2 regions of the Nocardiopsis tropica genome follow, and region 1 is predicted to be linked to the other one. Evidence: predicted binding sites of a transcription regulator. Region 1 holds the regulator's gene; the other holds the start of a gene.
What was found. Region 1 encodes LexA, which represses DNA repair genes until DNA is damaged. Its sites were predicted from a motif close to TCGAACANNTGTTCGA; they were not measured.
Positions count from the first base shown of each region.

Region 2: a site for LexA is predicted at 1,710-1,725, ahead of ACFQBR_RS28470 (DUF6504 family protein). Genes of this name have one in related genera too.

Region 1 is NZ_JBHSUF010000006.1:272,854-276,258, forward strand. It holds gene ACFQBR_RS12140 (vitamin B12-dependent ribonucleotide reductase) at 1-5, opposite strand, end outside; gene nrdR (transcriptional regulator NrdR) at 160-663, opposite strand; gene lexA (transcriptional repressor LexA) at 1,320-2,039, shown strand; gene ACFQBR_RS12155 (alpha/beta hydrolase family protein) at 2,270-3,367, shown strand.
Region 2 is NZ_JBHSUF010000023.1:48,950-52,354, reverse strand. It holds gene ACFQBR_RS28475 (serine/threonine-protein kinase) at 1-1,405, opposite strand, end outside; gene ACFQBR_RS28470 (DUF6504 family protein) at 1,790-2,080, shown strand; gene ACFQBR_RS28465 (GNAT family N-acetyltransferase) at 2,245-2,835, opposite strand; gene ACFQBR_RS28460 (DinB family protein) at 3,027-3,405, shown strand, end outside.

The sequences.
Region 1 (3,405 bases):
GTCATCGTGGATTCTCCCCCTACCTCGTGGGCACGGCCTGCCCAACCGTGCACGGCGTCCTTGGAATACGGGACGGCCGGTCACGGGAGGACGTGTCCCGCGGTGTCCGGCCGGCCCCTGCGGTGCCCCGCCCGCGGCCCTCTCCCGGCCGCGGGGGCGCTACCCGGTGGTGGTGCTGCTCTCGGGGAGGGGGCCGGCCGCGCCGCCGTCGCCGTCCTCCCGGTCCTGCCGCAGGCTGGCGATCTCGGCCTCGAAGTCGGCGAGGCTCTCGAATCCGCGGTAGACGCTGGCGAAGTGCAGGTAGGCCACCTCGTCCAGGTCACGCATCGGGCCGAGGATGGCCAGGCCGATCTCGTGGGCCGGCACCTCGGCGACGCCGCGTCCGCGGATCTCCTCCTCGACCTGCTGGCCGAGCTTGGCGAGCGCGTCCTCGGAGACGGGGCGGCCCTGGCAGGCCCGGCGCACCCCGGCGATGATCTTGGTACGGCTGAAGGGCTCGGTGACCCCGGAGCGCTTGGCGACCATCAGCAGGACGGTCTCCTGCGTGGTGAACCTGCGCTCGCACACCGGGCAGGACCGGCGGCGCCTGATGGCCGCGCCGTCGTCGGTGGACCTGCTGTCGATCACCCTGGTGTCCGGATGGCGGCAGAACGGACAGTGCATCCTGGTTCACCTGCTTCCCTCACCGAATCGACACCCTGTATCTCTACTAAACCACAACTCCTGGGCAATCCATCCCGCGAGAGCACCAGATGTTGTGGTCGAACTTAGGCGCACCAAGGGGTGGCCCGCAACTCCGCGGCCCGCGTGTCCCGCACGCGGACACGCGACGGGACCCGCGGCGGAGGCAGGGGGGCGGACAGGGGGGCGCGGGGGCGCCGGGCCGCCCCGGGGGCGTCCGGCTCCGTCGACAAGAATAGCGGCGGAGGCCCCCGGCGCCCGCTGCGACCGGCGGCCCGCCGCGCCCGGAAGCACGTCCCACGAGGGGGTTCCGGCATCGCCCCCGGGATCCGGGAGACCAGTCCCACATCCCCCGGAACCGCCCTCGGGGAGACGTGTTCGCGCATTCCGGGGACAACACCACGTGAACACGTGTACACACGTCGGTAGAGGCCGGAAATTGACCGCGAAAACACGCGGGACAATGGACCGAGCCATCGAACGCTTGTTTGATATCACCGTGCGCAACGTCTAATGTTGACTGTGATTTCACGCTGGTTTCGCCATCACGCGGACCCCAGGTCGGCGCGGTTGCGGACCGGTGGTGGCCAGTCACGCAATCAGGCCCTGACCGAACCGAATGCCGAGGAGGCCCGGCCGTGCCGGAGGAGAATCCCGGAACCGCAGATTCCACCGCCGTTCTCACCGCAGTGGGGAACACGGGGGGATCCACGCCCGAAGCCCCCAAACTCACCGCCCGACAGCAGAGCGTCCTGAACTGCATCCAGCGGTATGTGCGCGAGCGGGGCTTCCCCCCGTCGATAAGGGAAATCGGGGAAGCGGTCGGCCTCTCCAGCCCTTCCAGCGTGGCGCACCAGCTCAAGGTCCTCCAGCGCAAGGGCTACCTGCACCGGGACCAGAACAGGCCCCGGGCGGTGGAGCTGCGCTCGCCCGGCCGCTCCGCCGGCCGGACCGTGACCCCCGAGGACATCGACCCCTCGCGCGCCGCGGCCGTGCCCCTGGTCGGCCGCATCGCCGCCGGCGGGCCCATCCTGGCCGAGGAGTCGGTGGAGGACGTGCTCGCGCTGCCCCGCCAGCTGGTCGGGGAGGGCCGCCTGTTCATGCTCACCGTGGTCGGCGACTCGATGATCGACGCCGCCATCACCGACGGCGACCTGGTCGTGGTCCGCCAGCAGCAGGACGCCAACAACGGTGACATCGTGGCGGCCCTGCTGGACGACGAGGCGACCGTCAAGGTCCTGCGCCGCGAGGAGGACGGCCACGTCTGGCTGATGCCGCGCAACGAGGCCTACGAGCCGATCAACGGTGACGCCGCCACCGTCCTGGGCAAGGTCGTCGCGGTCATGCGACGCGTCTGACCCCGGTCCGGCCCCACTGCCCCGCGCCCCCGGCGCCGTCCTGCGACGGCCCGGGGGCGCCGTGCCGTGCGCGCGGGCGCCCGGCGGCCGGGGCCGCTCGGCACGCGCGCGGTCGCGGGAACCTCGGCGCATCCCCGGCCTCCCGGGCATGGGCCGCCCGGCAGGCTCACGGTCGCGGGAGGGCCTGTGGACGACGGGGGCCCGCCGGGCGGGGCCGCTAGGCTGGAACCGTGTCCACACCACTCTCCTCCCCCTCCGCCCGACCGCGCGCCGCACTGGTCGGCGGTGCCCTCGCGGTCCTGCTCTCCGCCGCCTGCGCCCCGGCCGACACAGGCGGCGCCGAGCCCCCCGGTGCCGGCGGGGTCGAGCGCGAACTCGCCTTCGAGGGCGGCGGGCACGAGGTCTCCGCGAGCTTCCGCACACCGCACGACGCGTCCGGGAGGGTCCCCGGCGCACTCATCATCTCCGGCAGCGGTCCCACCGACCGCGACGGCAACGCGCCCGCGCGGCCCGACGCCGACACCAACCGCAACCTCTCCCGCGTACTCGCCGAAGCCGGCGTGGCCTCGCTGCGCTACGACAAGTTCGGCAGCGGCCCGGACCCGCAGACCGGGGAGGAGACCGGCCCCGGGGGCGTCCGGACGATCGCCCCTGTGGACCCCGGGGTCTTCGACCGGCAGGTCGTGGCGGCGTACGAGGAGCTCGTCGCGCAGCCCGAGGTGGACCCGGGGCGCGTGGTCGTCGTCGGCCACAGCGAGGGCGCCCTCTACGCCCTGCGCGCCCACGAGCTCATCGGCTCCGGGCACCCCTCGCCCGCGCTGGTGCTGACCGCCCCTCCGGGCACGCGCTACCTGGACCTCCTCGACCGCCAGGTCACCGAGCAGGTCCGCATGGCGGAGGGGGCGGGCCAGATCGAGGAGGCGGAGGCGGTGCAGCTCCTCTCGGACATGCGCGCCGGGCGGGCCGCGGTCAGGGGAGGACGCGACCTCACGTCGCAGGAGAGCGACCGGTTCGGCGTCTACACACCGTGGAACGCCGACTTCCTCGCGTTCATGGACGGCCTCGACCCCGTCGAACTCGGTCGCGACCTGCCCGAGGGCACACCGGTCCTGGTCCTGTGGGGGGAGGACGACGCCCAGGTCTCTCGGGAGGACGTGGACCGGCTCATGACGGGTCTGGACGGCGCCGAACGCGTGGACCTGCCCGGTACCGACCACATCCTCCGAGCCTTCGAGGACGAGCCCGGAGCGGCGGTCCTGGACTCGGACAGACCCTTCGCCGAGGGGGTCGCCCCGGCGCTGGAGGAGTTCCTCGACACCGCCTGGTAGGGCTCCCGGCCGTCGGGGGCGCCCGGGGGGCGCCGGCC
Region 2 (3,405 bases), on a different contig from region 1:
TCCTGCGGCGCCTGCCCGGGTTCGGGCGTGCGCCGGCCGCCACCGGGCCCACGGGGCCTCCCGGGCCGCCGGGGCCGCTGAAGTTCGCCTGCTGCGTGCCGGGGCGCCGGTCGTGCGGAGGGAGGGAAGGGCCTCCCGGGCCCGGCGGCGGGTAGTGGCCGGGGAGGTTCTGCCCCCGGCCCGGGGGCTGGTTCGGGTACACGGCCCGGTGCCCCTGGGCCGGCTGGGGGCCGGACGGCGGGTGCCCGCGCCCGTCGGGCATCTGCCGGGTCGGCGGGGTCCGGTCCGGGGGGACCTGCTGGGTGGGTGGCACCGGTCGAACCGGCGGCTGCTGCGCGTGGGGGTCCTGGAAGGGGTGGGCGCCGGCGGTCCCCGGCCGCAGGGGATCCCCGGCCTCGGAGGGCTGTCCGCCGGGGGGTGTGGCGGGGCCCCGGGGGACGGCCCCGCCTCCGGCCGGTCCGTTGTGCGCGAGCCCGGCGCCGGTCTCCTGCGGCGGCGCTCCGACCACGGGTACACCGCTGGGCGGGGCCCAGGAGTCCGTGATGGTGCGGCGGACCTCCGCCTCCTCCGGTTCCGCCTGACCGGTCAGGCGCGCCAGGATCTGCTGGGAGGACGGCCGGTTGGCGGGGTTCTTGTCCAGGGTCGCCCGGACCAGGTCCAGCAGGGCCGGGTCGAGGCCGTCGAGGCGGGGCGGCGCGGAGGAGATGTTGTGGAGGACGGCGGGCACGGTGGCCGCGTCGAAGGGGGCCCTGCCCGTGCCGGAGAAGGCGACGAGGCAGCCCCAGGCGAAGATGTCGGCGGCCGCGGTGGCCTGCTCCCCCAGGAGGAGTTCGGGGGCCATGTAGGACGGGGTGCCCATGAGCTGGCTGGAGCGGGTGACCCCGCCGCCCGCCTCGTCCAGGGCGCGGGCGATGCCGAAGTCGATGACCTTGGGGCCCACGGGGGAGAGCAGGACGTTGGCGGGTTTGAGGTCGCGGTGGACCACCCCCGACCCGTGGATGGCGGTGAGGGCGGCGGCCACGCCCAGGGCGAGCCCCTCGAGGGTGCCGCCGCCCATGGGCCCGCCCGAGCGGATCGCCTCGTCCAGGTTCGGCCCCGGCACGTACTCGGTGACGATGTAGAGGGGTTCGCCCTCCAGCCGGGCGCCGAGGACCCCGGCGGTGGAGAAGCGGGCGACGCGGCGGGCGGACTCGACCTCGCGTGCGAAGCGGAGGCGGAAGGACTCGTCGTCGGCCAGGTCGGGATGGATGAGCTTGACGGCCACGGACCGGCCGGAGGGGTCCTCGGCGAGGTACACGGTGCCCATGCCGCCGCGCCCCAGGCGGCTCACGATGCGGTGGCCGTCCAGTTCGCGCGGGTCCCCCGCACGCAGGGGTTTGCCGCTCTCGTGTCCGTTCGACGTCACAGTAGGGGGTCCCTCGTAGTGGCTCGTGTGTTGCGCGCCTGACAGCGTACCGATGCCGACACGCCGACGCGTTCTGAACTGGTTCGGCGCTCGGCCGATCCGGGGCGGGGCCGGACGCCGAACGCGGTGGTGGGGAGGGCCGGAGGTCGACCGGGGTGTGTCCCGTGCGGGTGGCGGCCCTCGAACAGTGCGCCGACGGCCCGGTGCTCGCGCCGGGGTTCCGCCCGGGGCCGGACCGGTCGTCACATGGGGGGATGCGGAACTTCCCGAAACAGTTCCACGGGGCCGCTGATTTCGCTAGGATTAGAACACATGTTCGACACTCGTCCGCGACTTCCCCACGGGTGGGTGTCCCGGCGACATGCGTTGGGGCTCAGGAGGCGGATGATGCTGAGGGGAAGTGTCGTGGGACGCTACTACGGGGCGGAGGTCACCGTCGTCGAGGATGACGGGCGCCCGGCCCGGTTCACGTGGAACGGCAGGGTGTACGGCGTGCGCAGGATCCTCGACCACTGGGTCACGCTGCGTATGGACTGGACACCGGTGAGCGGGTCCCAGGTGCCCGAGCGCAGGCACTGGAGGGTGGAGGCGGGAACGTCCCGGTCCCAGGGCGTGTACGAACTGCGCCACGACACGGCCAGCGGGACCTGGCTGCTCTCCCGCGTGTGGGGCTAGGGCCTCTCGCGCGGACGCTCCCGGCCGGCCCGGCGCCCGCGCAGAACCGGACGGGCGGCCCCGCGGCCGTCCGCCCGGGGGCGGCCGGTGCAGGCAGGCCCGTGGGCGTTCGCCCGGGCGCGGTCCGCGCGGCGGGAGGCGGCCCGACGCCCGCGTGCCCGGGGCTACAGGCCGTCGGCGCGGACCAGGTCGGAGGGCAGGAGGCTGTACACGGCCAGGTCCGTCCGGCCCTCGTGCAGCGGCATCGCGCTCCGCTCGACGCCCTCGAAGGTGAATCCGGCCTGCTCCGCGACCCGGCGGGAGCCGGTGTTCCCGGTGCCCGCCTTGATCTCCACGCGGAGGAAGCCCTGGTCGACCGCCCAGCGGGAGACGGCCACGGCCGCCTCGGTCGCGTACCCCCGGCCGCGGCCCCAGGGGGACACCCAGTATCCGACCTCGGTGTTCATGGCGGGCCACAGGGTGCGGACCAGGCCGATGGCGCCCACCAGGCGGCCCGACCCCTTCTCCACGACGGCCCACTGCTGGCCCTCGCCGCCGGTGCGCATCCCCGGGGCGACCTCGCGGCACCACTGCTCGGCGTCCTCGCGGGTGTAGGGCCGCCCGGGGCCGGGGATCGGGATCCACCGCTGGAGCTCGGGGTCGGTGCAGCTCGTGTGCACGTCGTCGATGTCGGCCTCGACGAACGCGCGCAGGCGCAGGCGTTCGGTCTCCAGGATCACGGACGGCAGGATCGGGTGCTGCTGGACGGTGGACATGCCGCTGTTCCCCCTCGACATCGGTGCGGAGTGCGCTCACGATACGCGCCCGCGAGGAGCACCCGGGACCGGTCCGTGCCGGTCACGCCCGCGCGCCGGATGCGGGCTCCCCCGCGCGGGCCGGTGGTGCGCAGAACAGTCCTCGGCCCCGCCCGACCGGGCGGGGCGCCCCTCATGAAAGGCGTTGCCGAATGACCGCGACAGACCCCCGCCCCGAGCTCCTGCGCTACCTCCGGGGAGCCAGGGAAGCCGTCCTGTGGAAGCTGGACGGGCTCTCGGAGTACGACGTCCGCCGACCGGTGACACCGACCGGGACCAACCTGTTGGGCCTGGTCAAGCACCTGGTCGCCGTCGAGTCGGACTACCTGGGGACGGTGTTCGGCCGCCCCTTCGGGGAGCCGGTGCCCTGGGCCGACCCCGACGCGGAGCCCAACACGGACATGTGGGCCACCCCCGACGAGTCGCGCGAGTACATCGTGGGCCTGTACAGGCGGGTGTGGGCCCATGGGGACGCCACGGTCGCCGAGCTGGGGGCGGACGCGGTCGGCCGCGTCCCCTGGTGGCCGCAGG